Regions from separate parts of the Dorea chungnamensis genome, predicted to be linked through region 1. Evidence: predicted binding sites of a transcription regulator. Region 1 holds the regulator's gene; the other holds the start of a gene.

Evidence for each region. Region 1 encodes Rex, which represses fermentation and respiration genes when NADH is low (regulators of the CRP and FNR family bind a similar motif). Its sites were predicted from a motif close to ATTGTTAANTANTTAACAAT; they were not measured.
Region 2: the regulator Rex is predicted to act here: its motif matches at 14,290-14,309, upstream of ABE613_RS09980 (4Fe-4S dicluster domain-containing protein).

Annotation. Positions count from the first base shown of each region.
Region 1 covers NZ_JBDOHT010000004.1:26,381-43,107, forward strand. Annotated here, with positions in the region: gene alr (alanine racemase) at 1-383, opposite strand, end outside; gene ABE613_RS04685 (NAD(P)H-hydrate dehydratase) at 349-1,884, opposite strand; gene ABE613_RS04690 (redox-sensing transcriptional repressor Rex) at 1,975-2,619, opposite strand; gene ABE613_RS04695 (ABC-F family ATP-binding cassette domain-containing protein) at 2,750-4,705, shown strand; gene ABE613_RS04700 (flavodoxin family protein) at 4,706-5,428, opposite strand; gene ABE613_RS04705 (DUF6472 family protein) at 5,456-5,632, opposite strand; gene ABE613_RS04710 (NADP-dependent isocitrate dehydrogenase) at 5,752-6,948, opposite strand; gene ABE613_RS04715 (GntR family transcriptional regulator) at 6,970-7,623, opposite strand; gene ABE613_RS04720 (hydroxymethylglutaryl-CoA lyase-like TIM-barrel protein) at 7,644-9,044, opposite strand; gene ilvA (threonine ammonia-lyase) at 9,224-10,438, opposite strand; gene ftsY (signal recognition particle-docking protein FtsY) at 10,456-11,394, opposite strand; gene smc (chromosome segregation protein SMC) at 11,404-14,964, opposite strand; gene rnc (ribonuclease III) at 14,972-15,667, opposite strand; gene acpP (acyl carrier protein) at 15,721-15,954, opposite strand; gene plsX (phosphate acyltransferase PlsX) at 15,989-16,727, opposite strand, start outside.
Region 2 covers NZ_JBDOHT010000010.1:30,546-47,272, forward strand. Annotated here, with positions in the region: gene ABE613_RS09915 (RsmF rRNA methyltransferase first C-terminal domain-containing protein) at 1-623, opposite strand, end outside; gene ABE613_RS09920 (M23 family metallopeptidase) at 681-1,394, opposite strand; gene ABE613_RS09925 (hypothetical protein) at 2,187-2,540, shown strand; gene ABE613_RS09930 (ATPase) at 2,526-3,155, opposite strand; gene coaD (pantetheine-phosphate adenylyltransferase) at 3,148-3,651, opposite strand; gene rsmD (16S rRNA (guanine(966)-N(2))-methyltransferase RsmD) at 3,645-4,214, opposite strand; gene ABE613_RS09945 (ABC-ATPase domain-containing protein) at 4,302-6,017, opposite strand; gene ABE613_RS09950 (pentapeptide repeat-containing protein) at 6,033-6,734, opposite strand; gene ABE613_RS09955 (prolyl-tRNA synthetase associated domain-containing protein) at 6,750-7,286, opposite strand; gene ABE613_RS09960 (Maf family protein) at 7,419-8,009, shown strand; gene ABE613_RS09965 (aspartate aminotransferase family protein) at 8,057-9,283, opposite strand; gene rpsU (30S ribosomal protein S21) at 9,571-9,747, opposite strand; gene alaS (alanine--tRNA ligase) at 9,905-12,559, opposite strand; gene ABE613_RS09980 (4Fe-4S dicluster domain-containing protein) at 12,723-14,234, opposite strand; gene asnA (aspartate--ammonia ligase) at 14,346-15,353, opposite strand; gene ABE613_RS09990 (homocysteine S-methyltransferase family protein) at 15,378-16,727, opposite strand, start outside.

The DNA.
Region 1 (16,727 bases):
TGAATATAGGCATTCTTTCCCATGCTGACTGCGAGATCTGATACTTCTCTTGCCATCTCCTCTGTATACACAGTCATACGGATTTCATGCTCAATCATTGATCTCCTCTGATCCTGGAAGATACATCCCAGTACGAGAATGGGTTTTGTGATACCTCTGTGGCGAAGGATAACTGCTTCCTCAAGCGTTGCGACTGCATAACCCCAGATGTATTCTTTCGTACTAAGAAGCCTTGCTATCTGAACAGCTCCATGCCCATATCCATCCGTTTTAATAACTGCCAGCATCTTAACACCATCTTGTATATTTGCCTTCATCATCTCAATATTATATTCTATTGCATCAAGATCAATCCTTACACAGACTCTCGTATAATTCTTCACTTTTTACCTCCTCCTGCTCTTTAAATGCATTGGATAGATACTCCGTCAAATCTCTTGCCAAAACACTATAACTTCCTTTATCGATACGGGCATAATCACCTGCTCTTCCATGTAGGTATGCTCCCAAAACAGCGGCTTTCCTACAACTGAGTCCTTGCGCCAAAAGCGCAGCTATTATTCCCGCCAGTACATCTCCAGAACCAGCTTTTGCCATTGCCGAATTACCCGACATATTTACATAGTTTCCTTCAGAAACTGATGCAACAATAGTTCTGGCATCTTTCAGTACACAAGTCCATTGACTTTTTTGAACAAATGAATCCAGTATATCCATCCTATGTTGTTTTAATTCCTCTACACTTATATGTAACAGCCGTGACATCTCTTTCATATGTGGTGTTATCACAAAATCTGTATGATGAATCTTTTGAAGATAAGCGTTATGCTCCGCAATCAGGTTCAAACCATCTGCATCAATCAGACAAGGTACTTTCACATGCTCAAGAGTTGCCTTCAATATTCTCCTGGAACGCTCACTGATTCCTATTCCAGATCCAATACAAACTGCATCTGCCCATGTTAAAAGATTTAACAACTCAGTCTTATCAAAAATGTCATAAGTTGTAATAATTGCTTCCGGAAGGAGCTGCTGTAAAATAATCCTATTTTCTTCCGGTGTATAGATCTGTACCAGTCCTGCTCCAGACATATATGCCGCTTTTGCATTCAGATAAGCCGCTCCAGACATACCTTTACTTCCTGCAATTACAAGTAACTTCCCATATGTCCCTTTATTCGAATTTTCTTTTCTGGCTGGCAGAAATTTACAATATTCCTTCTTCTCATAAGTATATGCCGTTTTTTCGGTAGCAATTATTTTTTCCGTATGGATTCCGATATCAGCTACAATCACTTTACCAGAATATTCCTTTCCGGGATAGATTGCAAGTCCCAGCTTTTCCATTTGAAAAGTCACCGTAATATCTGCACGGAAAGCAATTCCAAGGACACTTCCATGATTCGCAGATATTCCAGATGGCATATCTACAGCAAATTTTACAGCCTTTGCTTCATTCATCTTCTGAATAATCTGAAAATATTTTCCTATAATCTCACGGCTAAGTCCAACACCGAACATCGCATCTATTATGATACTATATTCATCTTCTTTGTACTCTTTGAATATCTCAACACCTGTTTCCCTTAATTTACTCATCTGCTGTTTTGTTTCATCCGTACGATGAGATTCATTTCCTACAAAACAAACTGTCACAGGATACCCTTTTTCCTTTAAAAGTCTCGCTATCGCAAATCCATCACCACCATTATTCCCTGAACCACATACGATACACGCTTTGGACAGATCAAGCTTTTCCGCCTCCATAGTCTCTACACATCTCTTTGCAGCACGCTCCATTAACTCCATAGACGGAATTCCCAGTTCCTGTATTGTATATTGATCCGCCTTTTTCATTTGATTTCCATTAAGCAGATATCGCATAATCTCACCTTCCAAGTTCATTTTATAATATAAAAGGACGTGTAAAAACCAGCCCGTCTGCGCATGCCAGTCATTACACGTCTTTGCTTATTATTTCTTATGTTCTTCGTTATATCGGCTAATATTGTATGATAACTGCATTAAGCTTTCAGACAAGTGTACATTTTCAACAATTATATGATCCGGCAGATTCAAATCTGTATGGGCAAAATTCCAAATTGCACGAACACCATTGTCTACCAGCATATTAGCCACTTCAATTGCCTTATCCTTTGGAATAGTCAAAACTGCAATCTCAACATCATTTTGTTGGACAAATGTCTTTAACTCATCCATCATACGAATCGGCACGCCTCTGATTGAAACACCCACCAATCTTGGGTTGACATCAAAAATTCCTTTTAATACAAATCCTCTCTTCTCAAAAGCTGCATAATTAGCAAGAGCCTGCCCTAAATTACCAGCTCCTATAATAATCATATTATGAGCCTCTTCCAAGCCAAGAATCTTACCAATCTCTGTATACAAATATTTAACGTTATAACCATAGCCCTGCTGACCGAACCCACCAAAATTGTTAAGATCCTGACGAATCTGAGATGCAGTCACTTTCATACGCTTACTCAAATCGTTAGACGAGATACGCTCCACTCCATTTTCAAGTAGCTCTCCTAAGTATCGATAGTATCGTGGCAATCTACGGATGACCGCCTGGGAAATCTCTCTCTCTTCCAATAGTCTCACCTTCCATTTCATTCTAAGAAATATTATATAGAATTGTGTGAACAAAGTCAAACTTTTAGTTGTATTTTGTCCTATTTTCGCTATAATGAAAACGAGTGAAAAAGGAGGATATGAAAATAATATGATATTAGCATGTCACGGAATCAGTAAATCTTTCGGCGAAAAAGTGATTATCGCTGACGGTTCTTTTCATATAGAAGATCACGAAAAAGCAGCTCTTGTTGGTCCCAATGGAGCGGGAAAATCAACGCTTTTTAAAATGATTGTAGGTGAGCTTCCTTCTGACCGCGGAGAAGTAATTTTAACCAAAGGCAAAACCTTGGGATATCTTGCACAGCATCAGGCTATGCAAAGTGGAAGCACTATCTATGAAGAAGTGAAACTTGCCAAATCTGATATCATCGAAATGGAAACACAGATCCGTTCCATCGAATTAGAATTAAAACATTTAGAAGGTGATGCATTGACATCACGCCTTGAAACATATAATCGTCTGACAGCTTCTTTTGAACGCCAGAATGGTTATGCATATGAAAGTGAGATTAACGGGGTATTAAAAGGTCTTGGTTTTACAGAAAATGATTTTTCTAAACCCGTAGATACCCTTTCTGGGGGTCAGAAAACCCGCGTCTCTCTTGGTAAATTATTGCTCACCAAGCCAGATATCTTGCTTTTGGACGAGCCTACTAACCACTTGGATCTAAACTCTATAGCTTGGTTAGAAACTTATCTTCTGAATTATCCAGGAGCCGTTCTGATCGTATCTCATGACCGTTACTTTTTGAACAAAGTAGTGACTAAGGTCTTAGAAATCGAATCTGGAAAATTGATGACCTATAATGGAAATTACAGTGATTATGCTGCCAAAAAGCAGCAGCTTCGTGATGCTCAGATAAAAGAATATTTAAATCAGCAGCAAGAAATAAAGCATCAGGAAGCCGTAATTGAAAAGCTTCGTTCTTTTAATCGTGAGAAATCTATCAAACGTGCAGAAAGCCGTGAAAAGATGTTGGAAAAGATCCGTCCTGTAGAGAAACCCTTGGAAGCAAATAATGAGATTCACTTAACATTAGAGCCTTCTTGTGTCAGCGGTAACGATGTTCTGTCTGTTGAACATCTAAGTAAATCATTTCCAAATCAAGTTCTGTTTCAAGATATAAGTTTTGACATTAAACGCGGGGAACATGTTGCAATCATCGGTGACAATGGAACGGGGAAAACAACACTTTTAAAAATCTTAAATCAGGTAATATCAGCAGATTCCGGTACATTTACATTGGGAACTAATGTAGCGATCGGATACTATGATCAGGAACACCATGTACTACATATGGAAAAAACCATTTTTGACGAAATTTCAGATGATTACCCGGATTTGACTAACACGAAGATCAGAAATATGCTGGCCGCTTTTTTATTTACTGGGGATGATGTGTTTAAACGGATCGGTGACCTAAGCGGTGGAGAACGTGGCAGAGTATCTTTAGCGAAGCTGATGCTTTCGAAAGCTAATTTTCTGATTCTTGACGAACCAACAAACCACTTGGATATTCCATCAAAAGAAATTCTGGAAAAAGCATTGAACAACTATACCGGAACTATCTTATATGTTTCACACGATCGTTATTTTATCAATCAGACAGCAACAAGGATCCTTGATCTGGTGAATCAGACTTTTGTAAATTATATAGGGAATTATGACTATTATCTTGAAAAAAAAGACGAGCTAACAACCATTTATGCTGGTGCCCCGTCTTCTGTTTATATTCCAGGAACTGCAAATTCTGCTATATCTTCTGGCAAAGACTCTGTTGCAGCAAATGTGTCAGATTCTAAGCTCGACTGGAAGGAACAAAAAGAAGCACAGGCTCGCGAGCGAAAACGAAAAAACGAACTGAAGAAAACCGAAGAACGCATCACTACTCTTGAAGAGCGGGATGCTAAGATTGACGAAATGATGTTGCAGGAAGATATTTTTACAAGTTCCATTAAATGTCAGGAATTAGCCAATGAAAAGGCAGCTATTGCGGAAGAACTTGAAGAGCTGTATATAAAATGGGAAGAGCTGGCTGAATAGCTACAGCTCTTCCTTTTTCAGTAATTTCCATGGACGTTCTTTTCCAAGCCATCCCATTTCTTTCCAATAATTATCATCCACCGGACTCATTCCTTTTTTATGAAAGCTTCTCATAATATAGAACAGAGCACGAGTCTTGATTCCTGGATTCACTCCATCTGGATCTTTGGAAATCTTTAATACAAGCTTACTCAAATCTCTGTCAATCCGCTCTTTCTTATCTGCACTGACACCATCCCAACCAAGCGATGCCACCGACATTCCGTAGGTATACACTCTAGCGGCACCCCAGAACTGGAGACTAATCTTCATATCCTTAAGCGTAGATCTCACGCCGCCTCCCGCGGCAGTTGCAATACACACTGCCTGTTTTCGAAACATAGAAGCTCCCGGTCTGTGAACCATAAAACGATATCCATAATGATCCAACATAGATTTCATCGCTCCCGTTACATGCATGACATGAACCGGTGAAGTCAGAATCAACAGGTCAGCTTTATCAATCAAGCCAGTCAACCGCTTCATGTACATTAGATAATCAAAACATTTTGTCTCATCTTCCATAATACATCTTCCACAGCCTCTGCAAAACTCAGGCATATCCTTCGGTAGAAATAGTTCAATTACCTGATCCTCCTTTGTAGCAATCTTATCAATCAACATTTTTCCCACATGATAAGTAGAACCCTTTCGCATAGTTCCATTAATCATCAATATATTCATCTTCTATACTTCCCCCATTCATATAATCTACATCTGATGTCTAACAATCGTATATTCATCGCCATAACTATAATATGGGCAATCGTAATATGTATTGGTCACAAATCGATACAATTCATCCTCATCTAATGCCATCTGACAAGTGAAACATTCATAGTCCTCATCATATTCATAATGAGCACATGATTCACAATTACTCTTCACGATACACAACTCCTTCCTGGGAACAAGTATAACATATTTTTCATTTGGGTACACCCTAAATGTAAAAAGGGGACGTAGTAAAAGTTAATTTTACTACGTCCCCTTTTTACTATTAATTACTACAATTTCTCAGCAATTGCTTTTATAAACTCTTCACTATTCAACACAGTTGGATTCTCTAAAGTTGTAATTAAAGCAAGATCTTTGGTCATTTTTCCTTCTTCAATTGTGTCGATCGTTGCTTTTTCAAGCTTATCTGCAAAATCCATCAATTCCTGATTGCTGTCTAATTCACCACGTTTTCTCAACGCTCCGGTCCATGCAAATATAGTGGCAACTGAATTGGTTGATGTTTCTTCTCCTTTTAAGTGTTTATAATAATGACGCTGTACTGTTCCATGTGCAGCTTCATATTCATAATAACCTTCTGGAGATACCAGTACAGAGGTCATCATAGCCAATGAACCGAATGCGGAAGAAACCATATCACTCATTACATCTCCGTCATAGTTCTTACATGCCCAGATATATCCGCCTTCTGATTTCATAACGCGGGCAACTGCATCATCAATCAACGTATAGAAATATACGATACCAGCTTTTTCAAATTTTTCTGCATATTCTGCATCATAGATTTCCTGGAAAATATCTTTGAATGTATGATCATATTTTTTAGAAATCGTATCTTTCGTCGCAAACCACAGATCCTGCTTGGTATCCAGAGCATAATTGAAGCAGCTTCTTGCAAAACTTTCAATGGATCCGCACAGATTGTGCATTCCCTGTGCAACACCTGGTCCTGCATAATTATGTACCAGTTCTCTCGTTTCTGTTCCATCTTCGGCAGTATAAACCAGTTCTACTTTTCCAGGTCCCGGAATCTTCATCTCCGTATTCTTATAAACGTCACCATAAGCATGTCTCGCTATTGTAATTGGTTTCTTCCAATTCTTCACACAAGGTTCTATTCCCTTTACCACAATTGGAGCGCGAAATACTGTTCCGTCAAGAATAGCACGGATTGTTCCATTCGGACTCTTCCACATTTCTTTTAGATTATATTCTGTCATACGTGCGGCATTTGGTGTGATTGTTGCACATTTCACTGCTACTTTATATTTTTTAGTAGCATTTGCAGAATCGATGGTTACCTGGTCATTGGTCTCATTTCTGTGTTCCAGTCCAAGATCATAATACTCCGTGTTCAGTTCAATAAATGGTTCCAGAAGATTCTCTTTGATCATCTTCCACAAGATTCTTGTCATCTCATCTCCATCCATCTCTACAATTGGTGTTGTCATCTTAATCTTTGCCATCTTGCTTCTCTCCTTTTTGATTTACTTCTCCATATGGAGGTTCTCCATAACATTCATGATATGCTGATTCGCAAGCATTTCAGCCTGATCAGCGTCTTTATTCTTAATTGCCTCAAGAATACCTTTATGTTCCTCGATTGATTTCTGTGCTCTGTCCTTGGCACCTACCGACAAAGTACGTGCCATCTTCACATATTTGTGAAAATCAGATAATACATGTTCTAGTATACGACTGTTGGATGCCTCATACAAGACTTTATGAAATTTACCATCCAATTCAGATACCTGTGCCGCTTTTCCTTCACTCTTTTTTTGCAAATGAAACTCTGACAATAGAATAATCTCCTCTAATTCTTCTATCTGTTCATCGGAAATATTATCTGTCGCCCATCTTGCACATAAGCCTTCCAAAAGAGATCTTATTTTATAAATATCATGTACATCTTTTTGAGTAATACCTTTTACATAAGCTCCCTTATTAGGAATGATCGTCACCAGCCCCTCTAGCTCCAACTGTCTAAGCGCCTCCCTAACTGGCGTTCTGCTGACTCCCATTTCTTCTCCAATGGAAATCTCTCTTAATTCATCATCATCTTTATATACTCCAGAGAGAATATCTTCACGGAGTTTTTGAAATACCTTTCCTCTAAGAGAATGGTCTTGATATTCTTCCATGTTCTGCTCCTTCTTCGATTCTATTTCTCCTGGACAAGGCTGACTCCAAGCTGTTTACATGCATCATCAATAACAACAAGCAATTCATTATCTGTCAGTACCGTAACACGGCCTTCCTCATACTCTTTATCTACCCATGCCTTCACCATTATTACTAATTCTGAATTTTTATCTACTTGTTTTTCTTCAGGCAGATGAAAGTACGTATTGATCCAATGCGCAATCCCAGCAAGACCAGATGTATTGGATACTGCAACCAACGGTGGTCGTTTGAGGAATTTATCTGTATCAAATATATTATAAATCTCTTCATTTTTTAATAGTCCATCTGCATGAATACCCGCTCTGGTAACATTAAAATTCTTTCCTACAAATGGTGTCCTTGACGGAAGCTGATATCCTATCTCTTTCTCGTAATACTCTGCAAGATCTGTAATTACCGTTGTATCCATACCATCCAATGTTCCTCTTAACTGTGCATATTCAAATACCATAGCTTCCAAAGGTGTATTGCCAGTACGTTCTCCAATGCCAAAAAGTGAACAGTTTACACCGCTTGCACCATATAACCATGCAGTTGTAGAGTTACTGACTGCTTTATAAAAATCATTGTGACCATGGAACTCAATTAATTCGCTTGGCACACCCGCATGAACACGAAGTCCATAGATAATTCCAGGAATAGATCTTGGAATCACAGCTCCTGGATAGTTTACTCCATATCCCATCGTATCACAGACACGAATCTTCACTGGAATCTTATATTCATCCATTAATTTCATAAGTTCCAGACAAAATGGAATAACGAAACCATAGATATCAGAACGCGTAATATCTTCCAGATGGCATCTCGGGCTCACTCCAGTTTCCAGACATTCACGGATCACTGATAAGTAATGATTCATACACTCTCTTCTTGTCATCTTTAATTTATAAAAGATATGATAATCAGAACAGCTTACTAGAATTCCAGTTTCTTTCATTCCAATCTCTTTTACCAGTTCAAAATCCTTTTTACTTGCGCGGATCCAACTAGTCACTTCCGGAAACTTATATCCTTTTTCCATACACCTATATACTGCATCCCGATCCTTCTTGCTATACAAAAAGAATTCACTCTGGCGAATCTTTCCCTTCGGTCCACCTAGTTTATGAAAATAGTCATAGAGTGTCACAATCTGTTCTGTGCTATATGGCGCGCGAGACTGCTGACCATCACGAAATGTAGTGTCTGTAATCCAGATTTCATCCGGCATACTATGGGGTACAATACGATCGTTAAATGCAATCTTCGGAATCTCATCATAATGAAATAGATTCCGGAATACATTCGGTGTATCAACATCGACCAGAGGATACATATGCTCCTCCAATTGAAGCAAATTCGAATGCTTGTCCAAATAAACTTTTCTATTTTCCATAATACACACTCCTTAAAATGACATTACCAAAACAAAACATTATTTTATATCTTAATGTGTATAATTGTATACAATTATACATTTTGTGTCAAGGGGAATTTTTCTCTCTTTATACAAAAAGAGACAGAAAATTCTAACAAATTTTCTGTCTCTTTAATGTTGTGAATTCTCATCTCATTTTAGTATAGCTTTGCTCCAATCTCTCTTGGACGGAATCCTTCATCTTCAAGTGCCATCAGTATATCATGTTTATGTTCTGTTCCGAACGCCTCCATAGTGATACGAAGTTCTACTGCCGCATTTCGGTTGGTACTTACGAACTGATTATGTTCCAACTTGATAACATTTCCCTGTGCATTGGCGATGGTTGCCGCAACTCGTACCAATTCACCTGGTTTATCCGGAAGAAGTACGGATACAGAGAAGATTCTGTCTCGTTGTATCAAACCATGCTGTACAATAGAAGACATGGTGATTACATCCATATTTCCACCACTTAAGATTGCAACTGCCTTTTTACCTTTCAAATCAAGCTGACGCAGAGCTGCAACTGTCAGCAGACCCGAATTCTCTACTATCATCTTATGGTTCTCTACCATATCCAAAAATACGGCAATCAATTCATCATCAGCAACCGTCAGGACACTGTCGATATTCTCTTTTGCATACGGAAAAATCTTTTCTCCAACACGCTTTACAGCGGTACCGTCTGCAATTGTATTAGCACTATCTAGGGTAACAGGCTCTCCTGCTTCCAGAGCCGCTTTCATGCTTGCTGCGGCAGCAGGTTCTACACCAATTACCTTAATCTTAGGATTCAGCATTTTCGCAAGCGTTGATACACCTGTCACCAGACCGCCGCCGCCAACCGGCACCAGAATATAATCAACTGTAGGTAATTCCTGAACAATCTCCATCGCAATCGTACCCTGACCTGTTGCGATTGCCAGATCGTCAAATGGATGTACAAACGTATAGCCATTTTCTTCTGCAAGTTTCAATGCATATTCGCAAGCATCATCATAGACATCCCCATGTAAGATCACTTCTGCTCCATAGCTTTTCGTTCGATTTACTTTGATAAGCGGAGTGACCGTTGGCATTACAATCGTTGCTTTGCAGCCAAACTTCTGAGCAGCGTACGCAACTCCCTGAGCATGATTTCCTGCAGACGCAGTAATCAATCCTTTTTCACGCGCTTCTTCTGTCATCGTGCTAATCTTATAATATGCCCCCCTTACTTTATATGCACCTGTATACTGCATATTTTCCGGTTTCAAATAAATCTTTCCGCCAGTCTGCTGACTAAGGTATTCACTATATACCAATTTTGTCGGATTTGTAACCTTTTTTACAAGTTCACTGGCTTCTTCAAATTTTTCTAATGTAAGCATTGAATATTTCTCCTCTCTTATTCTGCTGTAAATAAAGCGTTTACAAAAGTATCTGCGTCAAATTTCTGAAGATCATCTATAGTCTCCCCTACGCCAATATATTTGACTGGAATCCCAAGTTCAGCCTGTATTGCCACAGCAATCCCCCCTTTGGCAGTTCCGTCCATTTTTGTCAAAATGATTCCTGTGATGTCTGCTACTTCATTAAATTCTTTTGCCTGCTGCAATGCATTCTGACCTGTTGTAGCATCTAGAACGACCAATGTTTCCCGAAATGCTTCTGGATACTCACGATCAATAATTCGATTCATTTTCTTTAATTCTTCCATCAAGTTCTTCTTATTGTGGAGTCTTCCGGCAGTGTCACATAACAGCACATCCGCATGTCTGGCCTTAGCAGCCGCAACCGCATCATATACAACCGACGCAGGATCAGAACCTTCCTGTCCACCGATCAGATCTGCCTGTGCCCGGTTTGCCCATTCTTTTAACTGCTCCCCCGCTGCAGCTCGAAACGTATCCGCAGCAGCCAATATAACTTTCTTATTTTGTGCCCGGAGTTTACCGGCTAATTTTCCAATTGTTGTAGTCTTTCCGACACCATTGACTCCGATTACCATAACAACCGACGTCTTTTTCTCGAACTCATAAGCAGTTTCACCTACATCCATCTGTTCTTTGATACTGTCAATCAATATCTGTCTGCATTGTGAAGGTTCTTTGATATGCTGCTCTTTTACTTTGGTTTTCAAATCATCCAGAATATCATAAGTAGCCTGAACACCAAGATCTCCCATGATTAGAACTTCTTCCAGCTCTTCATAGAACTCATCATCTATATGAGAAAATCCATTAAAAATACTGTCCATCCCAGATACAATATTATCCCTCGTCTTACTGAGACCTGAGACCAGACGTTTAAAAAAACCTATATTTTCCTTATTCTCTTCTGTCATATCGTCCTCCTATTGCTCCAACTCATCTTCTAACAAACTTACAGATACAAGTGTAGATACACCTTTTTCCTGCATAGTAATACCATACAGTCTGTCGGCAGCAGTCATTGTTCCCCTTCGGTGTGTAATTACAATGAACTGTGTATGTTTCGTTAATTTATGCAAATATTGCGCAAACCTCACAACATTGTTATCATCCAATGCCGCCTCAATCTCATCCAGCAGACAGAACGGGGATGGTTTTAAATTTTGAATAGCAAATAATAGCGCAATAGCCGTCAAAGCTTTCTCGCCGCCGGATAATTGCATCATATTCTGCAATTTCTTTCCTGGCGGCTGAGCAATGATTCGAATACCCGCTTCCAGAATATCTTCATCTTCCATCAGCTCCAATGTACCTTTTCCACCGCCAAACAACTCTTTAAATACTGTATCAAATTCCTTGGCTATCAAGGCAAACTGCTCCTGAAACTGTTTACGCATCGCAGTATCAAGTTCTTCAATGATCTGTTCCAGCGTTGCTTCTGCCTCCACCAGATCATCATACTGTCCTTTTAAGAATTCATATCGTTCGGATACACTCTTATATTCTTCTATCGCGTTAACATTCACATTTCCAAGTGCACGGATCTCACTTTTTAATTCCTGTATCCTCTTTTTCATCTTTGCAAGATCCGTCAGATTTTTGTCTCTTAACTCTCTTGCATGGTTAAACGTAATCTCATATTCTTCCCACATATAATTCATCTGTTTGTCAGAGGATGCCTCATAATTCTCTCTCTGACTCTCCAGACGGAATATTTCTTTATCAAGACTTGACATATGCTTGGACAGATCTTCACGTTTTTGCAGGAATACTTTGTGTTTTTGGTTTAATTCTTCACGTTCTTTTTTGAATTTTTCTATTTCATTCTGAATCTCTTTAAATAAATCTTTTGAATTCTCTATAGTCTGTCGCAGTTCTGTGATCTGCTCCTCTTTTTCTTCGATTTCCTTTGAAGTACCACCTTTACTCTTCTCCAATTCTTTTAATTCATTCTGAAATTTACCGATTTCTTCTTGAATACGATTTACATTCTCTATCACGAATGTAAATTTTTGTTCCAGACTGGCATATGCAAGATGTATCTCTTCTGTTCTTTTTAACTTCAAAGTCTCTTCTTCATGTTCTTTATCAAGAACTTTCTGTTCTTTTTCAATTCGTTCTGTCAGATCCTTTTCAAGCGTTTCTGATGTATCTAACTCAACATTGATGGATTCCTGATTATCAATAATGTCTGTAATCTGTTCATCCAGCCTTTCTGACTCTATTCTAGTCTGCTCAGAAATCTCATTTGCATTTTTCATTCTAGATGCTGCCTGATCGGCATTCATTTTTGCCGTGTTCTGAATGACGTATGCTTTCTGGAGTTTGTTACTGATCTCATCCAGTTTCTCATAATAACCAGCACGCTCTTTTCGCAAGGCTTCGGAAGACGCTTCCATCTCATCCATCTCTTGCTTCAGTTTTTTAACTGTTTTTTCAAACTCCTCTATTTCACGTCGTCTGCTCAACAGATTGCTGGAATTTTTAAAAGCTCCACCAGTCATGGAACCTCCAGGATTAATCAATTCTCCCTCTAACGTTACAATGCGTATAGATTGTTTGTACTTTTTTGCAATTGCAATTCCATGATCAATATGGTCAACAACAAGCGTCCTTCCAAGCAAATAATCTGCTAATGATTTATACTGGCTTTCCACCTTTACAAGTGTATTCGCAGTACCGATAACGCCTTGTTCATGTAAGGCTTCCGGCTTCCCGATTCCTGAATAGGCATGAATTGTAGTCAACGGAAGAAATGTTGCACGTCCAAACTTGTTCTTTTTCAAGAACTGAATCATCCGTTTGGCTGTTTCTTCATCTGTAGTTACAATATTCTGAATATTACCTCCAAGTGCTGTCTCAATGGCAATCTCATAATTTTTATCCACTTTGATCAGATCAGCAACAACGCCTAACAATCCTTTTTCTCTGTCCCTATTGTCCATTACTTTTCGAATACTATTACCATACCCATCATAACGCTCAGTAATATTTTTTAAAGATTCTAATCTGGATTGCTCTCTGTGAAATGCTGTCTGTCCGATACGAAATTGCTCCGTCTGCTTTGCCAGTCGTTTCTGAAGTTCTTCAATTTTCGTCTCATACTGACTGCTCTCTTCAGACAGTTCAATAATCTTAGAAGATACTTCTTTTAATTCATTCTGATAACCTTTTAGTTTTTTGCTCTGTTCCCGGATCTCCGTTTCAGATTCCTGAATCTGGCGATCCATTCCAGCCTTTCTGACATGAATCTGCTCAAGCATGGTATCGTATTTTTGAATCTTTGCCTTAGTAGATGCCCTGCTATTCAACAATTCCATGATATCATTTTTATTTTTATCTACAGAAGCAGTGATTTCTGCAATCTTGGATTGAACATCAATCAGCTCTTTTTTGGCCTGTTCTTCAAGATGCATCTGTTCATCCATCTGTTTCTGGATCGCTTCCTGTTCTGACTTTAATTCTTGAAGTTGACCCTCACGGACATTTATTTCTGAATCGATAGTTCTTGCACGCTGATCGTAATGTGCATCATTCATATGCATACTGCGAATCTGCTCTTTGAACAATTCTATCTGATTCTCAAGCTGCTGTTTCAACATATTAGTCTCATTGAGCTGACTTTTCGCTTTTTCAATCGATGCATCAATGCCATCAACTTGTTCTTCCACAGATTCATATTCTGTTTTCATGGCATCATATTGACTGCTTGCTTCTCCAAGTTCTTCTCTGGTCACGTCAAGCTTTTCATCAATTCCCTGAATCTGTTCCTGTAGTCTCTCAGTCTCAAGTAAGAACATGTTAATATCATACGTTTTCAACTGTTCTTTCTTTTTTAAGTATTCTTTTGCCGTCTCTGCCTGTCTCTCCAGAGGTCCGACCTGCTTCTCAAGCTCTGCTAAAATATCATTTACCCGCAAAAGATTCTGCCGTTCTTCTTCCAACTTTTTGACGGACATGTTTTTTCGGCGTTTGAATTTTACAATTCCAGCTGCTTCATCGAATAATTCTCTTCGTTCCTCTGGCTTACCGCTTAGGATTTTGTCAATCTGTCCCTGACCAATAATAGAATAACCTTCTTTTCCAATTCCGGTATCGTAGAATAACTCATTGACATCTTTTAAACGACAGGCGCTCCCATTGATTAAATATTCACTTTCTCCAGAACGATATAGTTTTCTGGCGACTGTTACTTCTTCATAATCAATCGGGAGCTGATGATCTGAATTATCCAGTGTAATTGCCACAGAAGCATAACTTAGAGGCTTCCGATTCTCCGTACCGGAGAAAATAACATCTTGCATACTTCCACCACGCAATTGTTTTACACGCTGTTCTCCAAGCACCCATCGCACGGCGTCCGCAACATTACTCTTGCCGCTTCCGTTCGGTCCTACAATGCCTGTAATCCCGTTATGGAAGTCAAATTTAATCTTGTGTGCAAATGATTTAAACCCTTGCACTTCTATGCTTTTTAAATACATTCTACACCTACTTTATATTCATCTTGTGCAGCTTCAAAATACTCTGGTAAGCTGCGTCTTGCTCTGCCGCTTTTTTTGTACGGCCCGTACCAAGGCCATAGACCTTTTCTCCAATAGAGACGGCCACATGAAACGATTTATCGTGATCAGGACCTTCTTCTCCAATCAGTCTATAGGAAATGACCTCTTTAAAATTGGCCTGTACAATTTCCTGCAGGATAGTCTTGCTATCATAAAAGAGCTTTTTATTCTCAAGATCTTTCAAGATAAATCGCTGAATAAACTCTTTTGCATTAGCAAAACCACCATCAATATAGATTGCTCCAATCAGTGCTTCCATTGCATCTGAGGTGATAGATTCTCTTTTACGTCCTCCAGTAGCTTCCTCTCCTTTGCCAAGCAGAAGGTAATCACCCAACTTCAAATCTCTGGCACAAAAAGCCAGAGCCGGCTCGCATACCATACTGGCTCTTGTCTTTGTAAGTTCACCTTCCGGCATCTTCCCATGTTCATAAAACAAAAATTCACTAGACACCAATTCCAATACAGCATCTCCTAAAAACTCCAGACGCTCATTACATTCATATTTTGGCAGATGCATTTCATTTGCATAAGAACTATGAATCATCGCTTTTTTTAATAAATGAAAATCTTTAAATTTATATCCGATTTTATTTTCTAATATTCTTAAATCCAGTCCCATAATATGCCTCACATAAGAAAAAGCCCTACTGGGCTTTTTCTTTTCTATATTCCCTAGTTATTTGTTGCATTTTTGATCTGTTCTACAGCATCTCCTACTGTAACGATCTTCTCAGCATCATCATTATCAATTTCAATATCAAATGTCTCTTCTATCCCCATAATAATCTGAAAAATATCAAGAGAATCTGCTCCCAAGTCATCTACAAATGTAGTATCCATCGTAATCTCGTCTGCATTAATATTCAATACATCAGCAATAATTTCCTTAATTTTTTCGAATTCCATTTTGTTTCTCCTTTTCTCCTACTTATTGTTCTCTCTATTCAGCGGATATCACATCCGTTTGAATACACTCTTTGATTTTTTCATTAATTTTCTGATTCTTAAAGGTTACACACTGAATCAATGTATTGCTCACTTCTTTTGCTTTTGCACTTCCGTGTGTTTTCACTACAAGACCATTCAATCCAAGAAGTGGCGCTCCACCGTACTCACTGGCATCAAATTCCTTCAACGTTGCTTTCAATGCCGGTTTTACAAGAAGTGCACCAATTTTACTGCGAAGGGTACTCATCATACCTTCCTTGATCTTTCCAACCAGTGTAGATGCAAGTCCTTCTGTCAATTTCAAAATTACATTCCCAGTAAATGCCTCACAGACAATCACATCTGCCTGTCCATGTGGAATTTCTCTGGCCTCAATGCTTCCTGTGAAATTGATTCCTTTTGTCTCTTTCAGCAATGGAAATGTCTCTTTTACCAATGCATTTCCCTTTTCTTCCTCTGCTCCAATATTTACAATCGCTACCTTAGGATTTTTTATTCCTACAATATGCTCCATATATATGGAACCCATCTTGGCAAACTGAACCAGATGCGATGGTCTGGCATCCACATTCGCTCCGCAGTCAATCAAAAGACTGACTCCCTTTTCTGTTGGAATTAATGGTGCAAGCGGTGGTCTCTCAACTCCTTTAAGCCTTCCTACAATCGTCTGACCGCCAACAAGAATGGCTCCAGAACTTCCTGCAGACACAAAAGCATCTGCCTCTCCTTTC
Region 2 (16,727 bases), on a different contig from region 1:
TTACTAAAGAATTCTGGTCCATGTTCTTCCCAGGCTTTTACCATTTTTTTATCCTTGCGGAACATTCCTTCTCCAGAACACGGAGCATCTATAAGGATTTTATCAAAATATTCTACGAAATAATCTTCCAGCCTTCCCGGTTCCTCGCTCAATACCAATACATTTCCAATTCCAAAAACTTCAATATTTTTCAAAAGGCCTTTCGCTCTGGAGCTACTGATATCATTCGCGACAAGTACTCCTTGTCCCTGAAGCTTTGCTCCTAATTCTGTAGCCTTGCCTCCAGGTGCTGCACAGACATCCAAAACTCTGTCCCCTGGCTCAACAGGGAGCCGATTGGCCGGTGTCATTGCACTTGGCTCTTGCAGATAATATAATCCAGCAAAATAATACGGATGCTTGGCAGGAGATATCCGGTCCCCGTCATAATAAAATCCATTCTCTATCCACGGAATCGGTGTAATCTCAAACGGACATATTTTTTGAAATTCTTCTACAGAGATCTTTCCCGTATTGACACGAAGACCATAGTATCTTGGCTCATCATAGCAGGCAATATATTCATCAAACTCTTCACCCAAGAGTTCTTTCATCTTTTCTTCAAACACACTAGGCAGATTCATTATTCTTCCTCCATATTTACATACATAGCTTAGTATAACATATTCTTTCGTATAACTCTAGAAATAAGCATACTTTAATTTCTTATTTTCCAAAGAACGCAAAACGTAATATGGATTCACACTAATCTCTTCCCCGTCCTTATATGAATAGATTCCTACATGAAGATGTACAGCGAATTTGCCTTTTGTACCTTCCGGGCCATATCCAGAATCTCCCATATATCCCAACAGTTCCCCTGCTATCACTTGTTCTCCTTCTGAAATCCCGGCATAAGAGTCCAGGTGGGCGTAGTAATAATAAGTACCACTCTCTGATGTTATGCCAATTCGATATCCTCCTTTTTCAAGCCATCCCAAGTTTGTGACAGTTCCATCCGTCATACTCACTACTGGATAGATTCCCCTTTCATTGATCGATGCCATAATATCGGTCCCTTCATGTCCAGTTGTTCCTTTGTATTTACGCTCCATCATCCAGCTGTCTGTATAGGATGTTTTCAGTGACTTATCCACAGTCGATTCGGGAATTGGAAAATAACTCACTTCTTTTTCCACATTTTGGAGTAATGTTATACACTCATCCGATAAAAGCTCTTCTTTTTCTCTCATAGATGACGAAAAAAAATCCCTTCGATATTCTGTATCTTTGATTGTTTTCTTTTGTAGACCATAATACTTTCCCATTTCCATAAGACGACCTGTTTCCAACACAGTAAAAAGAGAGAGCAAAAACAATAGAACTATAATTTTTCGTGTTTTTTTCTTTTTCATAAAAAAACTCTTTTTAATCACTATATGAACAGGACCAGTCCCCTATTCACCAGGGAACCGGTCCTATAAAATTTTAAAATATAAAAATCTTTTATTTACAGTTTTTGAGAATTCATTATTCCTTATAGCGAATCTTTCTTCATAAAACATCTATGCACTCCATAGAATAAAACAAAAGCAATTTTCCGGTGTCCCAATATGTCAATTCAACGTTTTCTGTCTACACTATCCGTCCTTCTTCTGTTTCTTTCCATGCTAATTTTTCCACAAGGTGTATTCCAAGGGGCAAGCTCTGGAATTCTTCTGTGGTTCAATACAGTACTTCCTACACTCCTCCCTTTTATCATACTGTCTAATCTGTTGCTTCGTACTCCGGCTATCGACTGGATCGCCAGCTTCACAGCTCCTTTTATGTGCAGATTCTTCCATGTATCCTCATATGGTGCATTTGCGATTTTAACGGGTTTTTTATGTGGTTATCCAATGGGAAGCAAAGTAACTGCTGATCTCCTGAAACATAATTATATTTCAAAGAATGAAGGGCAATATCTACTTTCATTCTGCAATAACACAAGCCCGATGTTCATTATCAGTTACATTGTCTGGCAGAATTTGCAAAATAGTGCCTTAACACTTCCTGTTTTATTTATCCTTATGCTTTCTCCTATATTTTGCAGCTTTTTCTTTCGAAGATTCCACCAGATTCCTTTCAAAACATCAACATCCGTTCATCCGTTTTCAAAAGTCCATTATGGCTCAGAGACTCTTGAAAACCTTATAGACAAATGTATCATGGACGGATTTGAAACAATCACAAAAGTTGGTGGGTATATCATGCTTTTTTCTATTCTTATAGCATTAATAGAATATATTCCTTATCACTCTGTTCTCATCACTTCCATTATTTTACCATCACTGGAAATTACAACAGGAATAAAGATTCTATGTTCCGCACCAATCAGGCCGAATACCCAGATTGCATTCGTTCTCACCCTCACTGCATTCGGCGGATGGTGCTCTGTCGCTCAGACAAAATCCATGATACACGGGACTGGTCTTTCCATTCTTCCTTATATAATAGAAAAGCTGATTACCGCATTGGTAACCAGCCTGTTTGCTTCCATCTATCTGTTACTGTTGATCTAATTCTTCATCATCTATCTCATATTCCATATCCGAACCCTGGTCGCCATACTCTGCTTCCAATCCACGGGATGACTGCTCCGGTATCTCCAATTCTGAACGATTGTTGCGAACCATGTCATAGCATTCCTGCAAAGAATTCACAAGACCATCATACTTGGTTGTATAGCTATCCAATGTATGACCGATAATGCTTTCTGCATTCGCCAACAAATCATCCGTGTACTGCAATGCGCCAATTCGAATATCATTAGCATCACTAGTTGCATTATCCAGAATCTGCTGTGCCTGTTCTGTTGCTGCCGTAACAATCTCATTAGCCTGCGCATACGCCTGCTGCATGATCTCATGTTCACTGACAAGCTCACTTGTATGAATCTGTGCTTCTTCGATCAGGCTGTCTGCTTTTGCCTGGGCATCTGCAAGGATTGCATCTTTATTTGCAATAATTTTCTGATATCTCTTAATCTCATCCGGTGTCTTCATGCGTAGCTCACGAAGCAATTCATCCATCTGATCTTTATTTACAATAATTTTCGATGTAGATAACGGCTGGAACTTACAACTGTCGATATACTCTTCAATCTCTTCAATAATCTGTTCAATACGGCTACTCATAATTTACACTCTCCTTTTTTTGATTCATCTTCTCTTCTATTCTGTCTGCAACATAGTCTGGTACAAACTGAGAAATGTCCCCTCCAAAAGCTGCCACTTCTTTTACCGTGGTAGAACTTAAATATGAATACTTCAAATTAGTCGTCAAAAATACAGTCTCTACATCCGGTTCCATCTTATGATTTGTCTGAGCCATCTGCAATTCATATTCAAAATCTGTAATCGCCCTCAATCCACGAATAACCATTCCTGCATCCATCTTACGGGCAAAATCTACTAACAGCCCTTCAAACGGAATTATCTTTACATTTGGCATATCTTTTGTTACTTCATCTAACATTCTAACACGTTCTTCTACGGAAAACAACGGACTTTTTGCTTTATTATTCAAGACTCCGACAATTAATTCATCCACCAATTTTGCAGATCTTTTTATCACATCCAAATGTCCAAATGTTACCGGATCAAAACTTCCCGGATATATTGCTCTTAACATATGTCTTTCCTTCCTGCCGACTCAATAAATACGTGTTTATTCGTCTTATACTCTTTGGTTTTAATAATAGAAAATCCCAGATCTTCCACATAGTCAAATTCTGTATTCTTAGATGCCTCAACAATAATAACTCCATCTTCTGCCAACAGGCTGGAATCTGACAAATATTCTAAAACTCTTCGTTCAAATTCATGTCCGTAAGGAGGATCCATAAAGATATAGTCAAACTGCTTTTCCCCCTCTAACTTATATAATGCTGTCATTACATCCATCGACATCGTCATTCCCTTAGATTCCAAATGCGTACGTTTCAAATTGTCCTTTACGCACGCCATTGCTTTTGGATTCTTTTCTACAAAGACAGCCTCCATGGCACCTCGACTCAAAGCTTCGATTCCGATACCTCCACTTCCTGCAAACAAATCCAAAAATATGCAATCATACAAATATGGTGCAATCATATTGAATAATGTCTCTTTGATTCGATCTGTCGTCGGTCTGGTATCCATACCGTCCAATGTCTTTAACGTAATTCTTCTTGCACTTCCTGCAATTACTCTCATAGAAATAACCCCTTATACTTATGCAACTTTCTTGTCCATTATAAATTTCTAACAAAAAAAAGTCAATTCATTCCCAAACAGATGATATTATTTTTTTCCATATGTTCCCAGATGGCGATAGCGATTCAGACATGCATATATCTCTTGCTTTCTTGGCATCGCCATATTCCCCGGAAGATATCCTCCGTCAGATACTATTCCAAAACCCTGATGAACCAGTTTTTTATATAGTTCTTCTACTATATATCCCAAAGTCTTTTCACCATCAAACACATTCTCCTCAAGATATTTCACAATGTATCCTAGAGATGTCAATTGTTCCACATCCATCAGTTGCTCCACATATCTCAAATCTATCGTCTCATGATTAAGCATTACGCCATCCCGGCCTAATGTTTTTAGCTTAATTCTTCCTCGCTTCCTCAATCCCTGATTGACTTGAATCTTTCTGTCAAAAGAAGGCATCACTGGTTCTTCTTCCGGTAACTGAAGTTTTGGATAATTCTGTGCTGCATTTTTTGCAATTGCCGTGATTTCCCTTGGCACATAACGATCCATCTGTATAATAATATCGGCCACTTGAAAATACGCTCCAGAACTGCCTGCAACAAGAATTGTTGAGATTCCAAACTCTCCATAAAGATCCCTCACTCGTTCAATAAATGGAGTAATTGGCTCCATATCCCTGTGAATGACTTGCTGCATCAATTCATCTCGTACCATAAAATTTGTAGCACTCGTATCCTCATCGATCAAAAATGTCTTCGCACCAGCTTCTATACTCTCCACCACATTGGCCGCCTGGGAAGTACTTCCGCTGGCATCTTCCGTAGCAAATGTCACCGTATCTTTACCATTGGGAAGATCATTAATAAACATAGAAATATCTGTATGCCTGATACTTCGTCCATCTTCCGCTCGAATCTTCATCGCAGTAGGATCCGTCACGACATATTCTCTTCCATCACCAGCAATATGTGGATACACACCGGCTTCTAATGCTTTTAAGAGTGTAGACTTCCCATGATAGCCTCCACCTACAATCAATGTGACACCCTTTTGAATACCCATTCCAGTAATCTTTCCCTTATGAGGGAGATTCATCTCTACCTTCACAGATTCTGGTGAACGAAACGGAACAGCTCCCTTCATAGGACGCTGTGACACTCCAGATTCCCGCGGAAGGATCGAACCATCCGCCACAAAAGCCACCAGGTTATACTCCTCCAGATGAGACCGAATATATTCCTGATCTACCGACAGTTCCATGACCTTTTGGACTTTTTGTTGATCCAATCTGTTATAATATAATGTTTTTCCCACACATACCGGGAGAAAATCATAGAGAATTTTTATTAATTCTCTGGCATTAATCGTACGGCCATTCGCCGGAAATCCGACCTCAAACCGAACTATGATATCTCCCGTTTTTTCCTGTACAGTACAAGCTGTTCTCTCCAAAATCTCCTGACCACATCTGGAAACAGAAATCACACCGCTCTTGCCTGAACCTTTCGCCTGAAAAGAATATTGTTCAATTTGTTTTGCAAAAATACGAATCAAATGATCTTGAAGTGCAATTTTTTTATATTTCCGATCATACAATTCTGCCGGAAATCCAGCAACTTTTCCAGGTACTTTGATGCTTAATTTTGAGGGAGCCGCAAACGGATCTCCCTGCACATGATCAATAGATAATACATACGCCTGGAACTGATAAGTTCCCTTGGTATCCTTATAGGCAGGATAGCTTCTATGATCAATCTTATTCAATAATTGCCTTAAATCTTCTGCCGACTTCATCTATCCACTCTTCTCCTAATATTCTATTGCTTCTTCCCGTGTCATCCAAAAATGAATTCCTGTCGTCGAATCCATCCATCGATCCTCGTTAAAATCTATTACTTCCACCCATTGTCCTTTTCGATAGACAAAGTTCTCATCTACCAGAGACCAGGCTTCCTCGAACTCTTCTGTAGAATCAAAGCTTTTAATTGTCAAAACTTTTGCTTTATTACATCTACAAGATGGAAGTGTCGCCGATGTCCGTTTCGCGTCTGCCGGAATCAACAGCTGTACCAGACGGTCATTCACACATTTTTTATACCCTAGAATCGGTCCAGTCTCCGGACAATGCATGCGAAACCACTGGGTTCTGTCATCTGATAGAATCCCGTCTAATCTTGCATATTCCAGAACAGCCCCGAACAAATTAGCCCCACATATATTTGCCTCTTCAAGATCACAATACCGAAAAGATGCTGTCTTCATGTTCGCATTCCGAAAATCCGCCCCATGAAGCGGACATCCGTCAAATAATGCATTTTCCACGCTGCTATTGCAAAAATTCACGCCATTTAATATGCTGCCATGAAAAGAACTCAATGTAAAATCTATTCCACTTAAATTCCATCCGGTCAAATCTGCATGATGAATTTCCACTTCCCGGAACTCTAGTTTCTCGTCAGGCTTTTTCTTTGCAATGCTTTCTTTTAACTCATCTATTGACACACTACGCATAATAGCTATCCTCTTTTATAAATCTACGATTCTCGCTCTGTGATGGATCGCCGGAAGAAATTTATTCAGCAGATCTTTTGTCTTAAACTTAAGATGGCTGGTATTGATGCCAGGATTACATCCAAACCATTCCGATTCAGCCACTTCCTTATCTACGATTACCTGCACATAATCATCTTCATCCGTCAATAGACCTGCCACACTGGCAGACCCCGGCGTAGTACCCAGATGTTCCAACATCTTTTCCGGCGGAGCAAATGACATGTGAGACACTCCTAATTTTTTGCTGAAAGAGGAAGTATCAAATGCCTTATTTGCAGGCATGACCAGTAAGAAAAATGTTGTCTTCTTCTGGTTACATAAAAATACATTTTTTCGGATCTCTGTCCCAATTGCCTGATCAATCGCTGCGCACTCTTCCATAGATGCAGCCGGATCATTATCTACCTGCTCATATGGAATCTTTAATTTATCTAATGTTTCATACATCTTTCGTTCTAAAGGCATTCTTTCATCTGTTGGCGCAGATGTTCTGATTTCACTGATATACATAATCTATTCCTCCATATTTATCTTGTCCTTTTTTTAACATTATATCGAATCTCTATTATCTTTGCAATTTTTTTGCTATAATATTAGATAATTGTAAGTAATCCGCAGACATCTTTTAACAAAGGAGAACTAATCATGAAATATATACTCGCATCCGCCTCTCCCCGTAGAAAGGAACTCATGGAACAGGCGGGTTTTCGCTTTGAGGTAATTCCATCCATGGTGGAGGAGAGAATCACAAAAACAACACCGTCAGATGTGGTCATGGAACTTGCATTCCAGAAGGCACAAGACGTGTTTAAGCGCCATCAAAAATCTTCCGGTGGTCGACAAGACTATGTTGTCATAGGTGCTGATACCATAGTCGTATATCGCAATGAAATCCTGGGAAAACCAGCAAATAAATCCGAAGCCTTTGATATGCTGTCTATGCTGTCAGACCGAACACACCAGGTCTATACTGGTGTATCTCTGATTTATTTTCAAAATGGGCAGATTCACACCAACACTTTCTACGAATCTACCGATGTTACTTTTTGTCCGATCTCCCGTGAAGATTTGCATTCTTATATCGAATCCGGCGATCCATTGGACAAGGCCGGTGCGTACGGAATTCAGGGTTCATTTGCCATCCATGTAAAATGCATTAAAGGAGATTATAATAATGTTGTCGGTCTCCCAATTTGCCGATTATATCAGGAATTAAAAAAGAGAGTCAGATAGCATTTCTGTTATCTGGCTCATCTTTTGAGGAAATATATTTGATATGTCTATTTCTCGTATTTCTCAACAGCTTCTTCAATTGCTGCACGCATGATAAGCATCAATTCATCAATCTGTTTCTTTGTTACGATCAAAGGCGGAATCATACGATTTACTTTATCTCCGATCGCTGTGATAAGTGCCATACGATCCAGACATCCGTGTTTTACTTCTACTGCGATTGGAAGATCGTATTCACATCCAACCAGAAGTCCACGTCCTCTTGCTTCTACTACATGTGGAAGTTTTGCAAGTTCTTGCTTCATGTACTCTCCCATCTCTCTTGCATTTCCACTCAAATCTTTATCAAGAATTTCTGTCACTGATGCAAGACCTGCTGCACAGGCAACGCAGTGTCCGCCGTATGTAGAACCATGTGTTCCTTTTGTAAATGCTGTTGCTACTTTTTCAGTTGCACAACAAGCAGCCAGCGGCATTCCGCCACCAATGGCCTTTGCCATAGAAACTGCATCTGGTTTTACACCATATCCCATATATGCCATTGGAGCTCCGGTACGTCCCCATCCTGTCTGAACCTCGTCAAACAAAAGGAGCATATCATTATCATCACACAACTTACGCAATCCTTCTATAAATTCCTGAGTTGCAGGATGTACTCCACCTTCTCCCTGTACAGGTTCAATCATAATAGCGATAGTATTTTTTGTAACCTTAGAAGCGAAATCTTCCAGGTTATTATATTCAGCATAGCTGAATCCAGGAAGCATTGGCTTAAATCCCATCTGAATTGCGTTATCTGGTTGTCCTGTTGCAGACATAGCACCATAAGTTCTTCCATGGAATCCATGTTTTGCTGTAATGATGTGATATCTTTCTGGACCATAGTTATCAACACCATATTTTCTTGCCATCTTAATCATACATTCATTTGCTTCTGTTCCTGAGTTCTGATAGAAGATCTTATCCATACCGATGGTATCACATATCTTCTTTGCAAGAAGTGCCTGTGGAATAGTGTAAGGATAGTTGAATGTGTGCATAATATCATCCATCTGATCCTTGACTGCTTCTACAACCTTTGGATTTCTGTTACCTGCACTGTTAACTGCTACACCACCGTAAAAATCAAGATATGCGTTTCCTTCCTCATCATACAGATACATTCCTTCTGCTCTTTCTGCAATAAAGTCATAACGTTCATATGTCTCCACCATGTATTTATTTACGATATCTTTCAACTCTTGTGGTGTAAGACCCGTATCCTTTAATCTCATTGTAAAATCTCCTCTCTTCCATACATATTTATTTAAACTATAATTCAGGGCAAAAGAAAAAGGCACCGTATCTACGATACGGCGCCTTTGCCTTTAACGACTTAAAGTATATACCTACATTTTTTTATAGTCAATACCTTTTTTACATTTTTTCAAGATAATTTTTTAACATTTTTTACATATTTTCACATTCAAAACTGCCCATTTCACATACTGAAATGGTTCAAAAAGATCTGCTTGCCGAACTAAAAATAGAGTGTCATTCGACACTCTATTTATTGCACATATTAGTTATACTTACGTTTTCTAGCAGCTTCAGATTTTTTCTTACGTCTTACACTTGGTTTCTCGTAATGTTCTCTTTTACGAATCTCCTGCTGAATACCAGCCTTCGCACAGTTTCTTTTGAATCTGCGTAAAGCGCTATCTAACGTCTCGTTTTCTTTAACGATTACATTTGACATAGTCTCACACCTAACCTCCCCTCCAGTCCTATATTGTGCATCATACGACTGTTCGGGTATTTTTCTTGCACTACATTAGATTATAACACATATTTCCACTTCGTCAACATTTTTTTCGTTATTCTCATATATTTTATGTCAATTATATAACGAAGAACTATGCCAATTGTTGTTCCAGAACCTCTGCTGCTTTTGCAAGAGCCGCGTCAATGCCTGTAGGATTCTTTCCGCCGGCCTGTGCCATATTCGGACGTCCACCGCCGCCTCCGCCAACTAAAGCTGCTGATGCCTTGATCAGATTACCAGCATGTGCGCCCTTATCCATAGCCTCTTTTGTAGCCATTGCCATAAGACTTACCTTGCCTTCGTTAGCAGAAGCAAGTACAACAACTCCTTCACCTAACTTTTCTTTCAGTTGATCACCAAGGTCACGCAGACCATTCATATCTACACCTTCCACCTTTGTTGCCAACAATTTTATACCTTTAACTTCAACCACCTGATCCATTACATCACCAAGTGAATCCTGGGCAAGTTTACTCTTCAGGCTCTCTAATTCACTGTTCAATGCTTTATTATCAGACAAAAGGTGCTGAATCTTCTCAGCGAGCTGATCAGGATTTGCTTTTACAAGACTGGAAGCTTCCAGAAGTTTCTTTTCAAGTTCATCATAATATTTTAACAATCCTTTTGAAGTTAATGCTTCGATACGTCTAACCCCTGCGGCAACTCCAGTTTCTGACACAATCTTTAAAGCTGTGATCACTCCGGTATTCGCCACATGAGTACCACCACAGAACTCGACGGAAAAGTCTCCCATGCTTACTACACGAACGATATCGCCGTATTTTTCACCGAACAATGCAGCCGCCCCAGTCTTTCTTGCCTCTTCAATCGGCATATTCTGTGCTACTACAGGAAGGCATGCTGCAATCTTTGTATTCACAATATCTTCTACCTGTTTCAATTCCTCTTTGGACATTGCAGAGAAATGTGTAAAGTCAAAACGAAGTCTGTCTGCATTGACGGAAGATCCCGCCTGCTCTACATGAGTACCAAGCACCTGACGAAGTGCCGCATGCAGAAGATGCGTTGCACTGTGATTTTTTGCACACAGGCCACGATTCTCTTCTTCTACAGTCAATTCTGCCTCATCTCCAACTTTTACCATTCCTTTTGATACATGACCAATATGTCCGACCTTTGTTCCTGCAAGATGAATACATTCTTCTACTACGAATTCGCCATCTGCAGTCCTGATTACACCGATATCACCTTCTTGACCACCCATGGTAGCATAGAAAGGAGTCTTATCAACAATGATAGTTCCTCTTTCTCCGTCAGATAATGCATCTACCACTTCTGCGTCTGCTTTGGATGCATCGGTCGTAAGTGCAGTAATCTTAGAAGTAAAGATAAGATCTTCATATCCTACAAATTCTGTTGCAAGTGCGGGATCCAGTTCATCATATACTGTCGCATCTTTTCCGGACATCGCATGTGTACCAAAGGTACCTTCTGATTTGGCGCGCTGTTCTTTCTGTGCTTTTTTGAAACCTTCCTCATCATAAGTAAGCCCCTTTTCTTCCAGAATCTCGCTGGTCAGATCTATCGGGAATCCATAAGTATCATAAAGCTTAAATGCATTTTCTCCAGAAAGAACCTTTTCTTCATTTTTTGCCATCTCTGCTTCCATTTCTGCAAGAATAGACAATCCCTGATCAATAGTCTTATTAAACTGTGCCTCTTCTTTAGCAATAACATTAAAGATAAAGTCTTTCTTTTCTTCCAGTTCAGGATAACCATCTTTTGAACCGTCAATGACAGTCTGTGCCAATTCTACTAAAAATGCACCTTTAATATTCAACAATCTTCCATGACGGCAAGCACGACGAAGCAAACGACGAAGAACATAGCCACGTCCACTGTTGGATGGCATAATTCCATCAGAAATCATAAATGTCACAGAACGGATATGGTCAGTAACAACACGGATAGAGACATCCGTCTCATCATCTTTTCCATATTCTACGTCTGCAAGACGACAGACATGGTCACGTAAAGCCTTAATTGTATCAATATCAAACATGGAATCCACATCTTGTACAATACAAGCCAGACGCTCCAACCCCATACCAGTATCGATATTCTTCTGAGCTAATTCAGTATAATTATTGTGTCCGTCATTATCAAACTGTGAAAATACATTGTTCCAGATCTCCATATAACGATCGCATTCACAGCCTACTGTACAGTCAGGACTGCCGCAGCCATACTTTTCTCCACGATCATAATATACTTCAGAACATGGACCGCACGGGCCGGAACCATGTTCCCAGAAATTATCCTCTTTTCCAAACCGGAAGATTCTTTCTGCTGGAATTCCAATCTCCTTGTTCCAGATCTCCCATGCTTCATCATCCTCCAAATAAACAGAAGGATACAGTCTGTCAGGATCAAGCCCCACAACCTCTGTCAGGAATTCCCATGTCCAGTGAATGGATTCTGTTTTAAAATAATCTCCGAACGAAAAATTACCAAGCATTTCAAAAAAGGTACCGTGACGTGCTGTTTTACCTACATTTTCAATATCTCCGGTACGAATACATTTCTGGCAAGTTGTCACTCTTCTTTTTGGTGGAATCTCCTGTCCGGTAAAATATGGCTTTAATGGTGCCATTCCTGAATTGATCAACAATAAGCTCTTATCATTATGTGGCACCAATGAAAAACTTTTCATAGCGAGATGTTCTTTACTCTCAAAAAATTCAAGGAACATCCTTCTTAATTCATTTACTCCGTATTTCTGCATAACATCCTCCTGTTCCCTATTCATATGCATTCATGACCCATTCCTATATATGACCCATACGTATACATGAAATATTTTAGATTCTGTAAAATATTTAAATAACTAAGTTTTAATTATAAAGAGAAGCAAGCGGTTTGTCAACGCTCCGCTTGCCCCTTTGTAGTTACTTTAATTCAATTTCTTCTAATTCTTTTGGAGGTAATTTCTTTGTAGAACCATCTACGAACTCTTTTACCTTCTTCTGTGCTTTTGCAACCTGAAGATTGGTACCTGCACCTGCTACACATCCGCCAGGACATCCCATGCCTTCGATCAGACATCCATTCATTCTGCCAACCTTGGCCATAGATAATATCTTCTTACATTCTGCCAGACCTTCTGCATGTTCAATCTTAACTTCCACATCTGGATAATATTCTTTGACACACTGTTCAATTGCATCAGCAACACCACCTGCAACCGCATATCCACGTCCTGCACCCGTTGCATTATGGAAGGAAGATTCTGCTTCATACTCCAGAAGATCAATATCTTTTGCATCAAACATTGCCTGCAATTCTTCAAAAGTAATAACAAAGTCTACATCACTTCTTACCGTTCTTCTCATGGCTTCCAGCTTCTTCGCAGCACATGGCCCGATAAATACCACTCTTGCATTCGGATGTTCTTTCTTAATTGTACGGGCAGTTGCCACCATCGGTGTCAGTTCCTGAGAAACCTGGTCAATCATATCTGGGAAATACTTTTTCGCAAGCATCGCCCAGGAAGGACAACAAGAAGTTAATAAGAATGGCAATTCTCCGGTAGCTACTTTATGTACATAATGACGTGCCTCAGCGATTGCTCCGATATCAGCACCCAGTGCAACTTCATATACTTCAGAAAATCCAAGTTCCTGAAGAGCTGCTTTTAAGTTTCTCGGCGTAATATTATCTCCAAACTGTCCTGCAAATGCCGGTGCGATCTCCGCAACGATCTCATCGCCCTCTGTCAGAGCTCTTGCAAGTTGGAAAATCTGAGACTTATCAGAAATAGCTCCAAACGGACAGCTTACCATGCACATTCCACAGGAAACACATTTATCTACGTTGATTTTTGCACGTCCTTGTTCATCTGTTTCAATTGCAGAGACACCACACGCCTTTGCACATGGACGTTCCTTTTTTGAGATTGCATCATATGGACAGACTGTTTTACATTTTCCACAGCTAATACACTTCTCCTGATCGATAAAAGAACGACCATTGACCATAGAGATCGCGCCTCTTGGACAGACTTCCATACATGGATGCGCCAGACAGCCTTTACACATATTGCTGACTTCATATCCTTTCTCCTGACATCCTTCACAGGCTGATGGAATCACCTGCATAAGCGGCGGTTCATAATATTTATCTGAAATGTTGCTGGCTTCCACACCTGCAGTAAGATGAACCGGTTTGTTTTCTGGACGCAGAGATAAGCCCATTGCAAGACGAAGACGCTCTCTTACTACTGCACGTGCACGATAAACACTCTCTCTGTATTTAATCGTATCATCATTCACGATTTTATATGGAATTGCTTCCATATCATCATTCAGAGTATCTGCATTCGCCTTAAATCCCAGTCTGGCAACTTCCTCAAATACTGTTCGTCTGAGTTTTCTAACTGTCGTGTCCAATCCTCTCATCATAGTTCTCATATCCTCCTGGTATAACGTATCATTTTTACAGATTCAACTATAATTATTTGTTAATGAATTGTCAACCATTTCTCTTGTTCCTATTTTAAAACATTTTCTTAATTAGAGAAGGAAGATATTATGTTGTCTGCAAGTCTCCCGCATCTCTTTTGGCCAGATACTTGCCTGTACTTCTCCTACATGTGCACGATCCAAAAGGAGCATACATAATCTGGATTGTCCAATACCGCCGCCGATTGTATAAGGCAATTCTCCATTCAACAGCATCTGATGATATGGAAGATCTTTTCTCTCCTCGCATCCTGCCTTTTTCAGCTGCTCTTCCAGTGATTTTTCATCAACACGGATCCCCATACTGGAAATCTCCAAAGCACTGTTCAGATTCTCAAACCAGAACAGAATATCTCCGTTTAACTGCCAGTCATCATAATCAGGTGCACGTCCATCATGGGGTTTTCCACTTGCCAGTTTATCTCCGATCTGCATTAAGAATACGCAGCCATATTCTTTGGTAATCAAATTTTCTCTTTCTTTTGGCGTTTTATCCGGATAACGATCCTCTAATTCCTGAGAGGTGATAAAGAACACATCATTCGGAAGTTTCTTTACGGCATTGGGATACTTATACCAAACCTCATGCTGCATATGCTTGATGATTTTAAAAATAGTTCTCACAGTTTCTTTTAGAGTATCAATATTTCGTTCTTCCTTCGTAATAACCTTCTCCCAATCCCACTGGTCCACGTAACAGGAATGGAGGTTATCCAGTTCTTCGTCCCGGCGAATGGCATTCATATTGGTATATAACCCTTCTCCTGGCTGAAAGCCATACTCATGCAAGGCCATACGTTTCCATTTTGCAAGGGAATGTACCACCTCTACAGTCTCTCCGGGAATTCCAGCAATATCAAACTGTACAGGACGTTCCACACCATTCAGGTTATCATTCAGTCCACTACTCTTTTCTACGAACAACGGTGCTGAGATTCTCTCGAGATTCATTTCCTTCCCTAATTCTTTCTGAAATGTATCACGAATGTACTTGATTGCCTCCTGCGTTTCTCGCACACCCAGACGGGGATCATATTTTTCTGGTAATATTAATGACATATTCTTCTTCCTCTTTTCCTTCTTTTATTCTTCTGAAAATACTCTCTGTGCATAATACACTGATTGCATTGCATCTTTCCCATAGAAATCGGCACCAATCATATCCGCATAATCTTGATTCAGCACTGCCCCACCAACCATAACTTTACATTCTGGCTTTTTCTGATGCAGAAGCTTAATTGTATCTTCCATGCTGACAACCGTGGTCGTCATCAATGCACTCAAACCAATCAGCTTGACATCTTCCCGGATTGCACAATCTACAATCGTTTCCGGTGGAACATCCTTTCCAAGATCAATCACATCAAAACTGTAGTTTTCCAGCAATACTTTCACAATATTTTTCCCTATATCATGGATATCTCCCTTTACCGTTGCCAGAATCACTTTATCTTTTTTCTGAACATCTCCGCCGTTCTGGGCAAGGACATCTTTCAGCACCGCAAACGCAATCTTCGCTGCATCAGCACTCATCAACAATTGCGGTAAAAAAATGGTTCCTTTCTCAAAACCCTTTCCTACAACATCCAAAGCCGGAATTAAATGTTGATTGATAATCTCCAATGGTTCTTGGGACTTTAACAATTCTCTGGTTGCATGATGAGCTTCTTCTTTTAATCCTTTTTCAATTGCAGATTTTAGAGTAAGCTCTGAAGACATTATTGATGTCGTAGAGATTTGCTGATTTCCATATTTTTGAATATATTCCTCACAATTTTCATCATAATTCATCAATGCGCAAAAAGAATAATAAGAACGCATCATATCTTCGGAAGATGGATTAATAATTCCTGCACTCAGACCATTCTGCATTGCCATAGTATAAAAATTGGAATTAATCGCCGGACGATAAGGAAGTCCAAAAGAGATGTTGGACACCCCCAACACTGTGCATACACCGTATGCTTCCCGTACCCCTTTTAATGCCTCCAATGTTACCTTTGCGCCATCTGGTTCAGAACTGATTGTCATTGCAAGGACGTCAATGACAATATCTTTTTTCTGAATACCATATTTTTCTGCTTCTTTTATAATCTTCCCAGCAATCTTAATCCTTCCTTCTGCAGTATTAGGAATTCCTTCTTCATCAATGGTCAGTCCAATCACCACACCACCATATTTTTGAATCAAAGGAAAAACCTGATCCATAGATTCCTGCTTGCCATTCACAGAATTTACCATCGGTTTCCCATTATATATACGCATCGCAGCTTCCATAGCTTTAATATCTACCGTATCAATCTGTAATGGCAGACTGGTTACACTCTGTAGCTCAGTAATAACTTCTTTCATCATGGCAACTTCATCTATATCCGGAAGGCCGACATTAACGTCCAGAATATGCGCACCTCTGTCTTGCTGTGTGATTCCTTC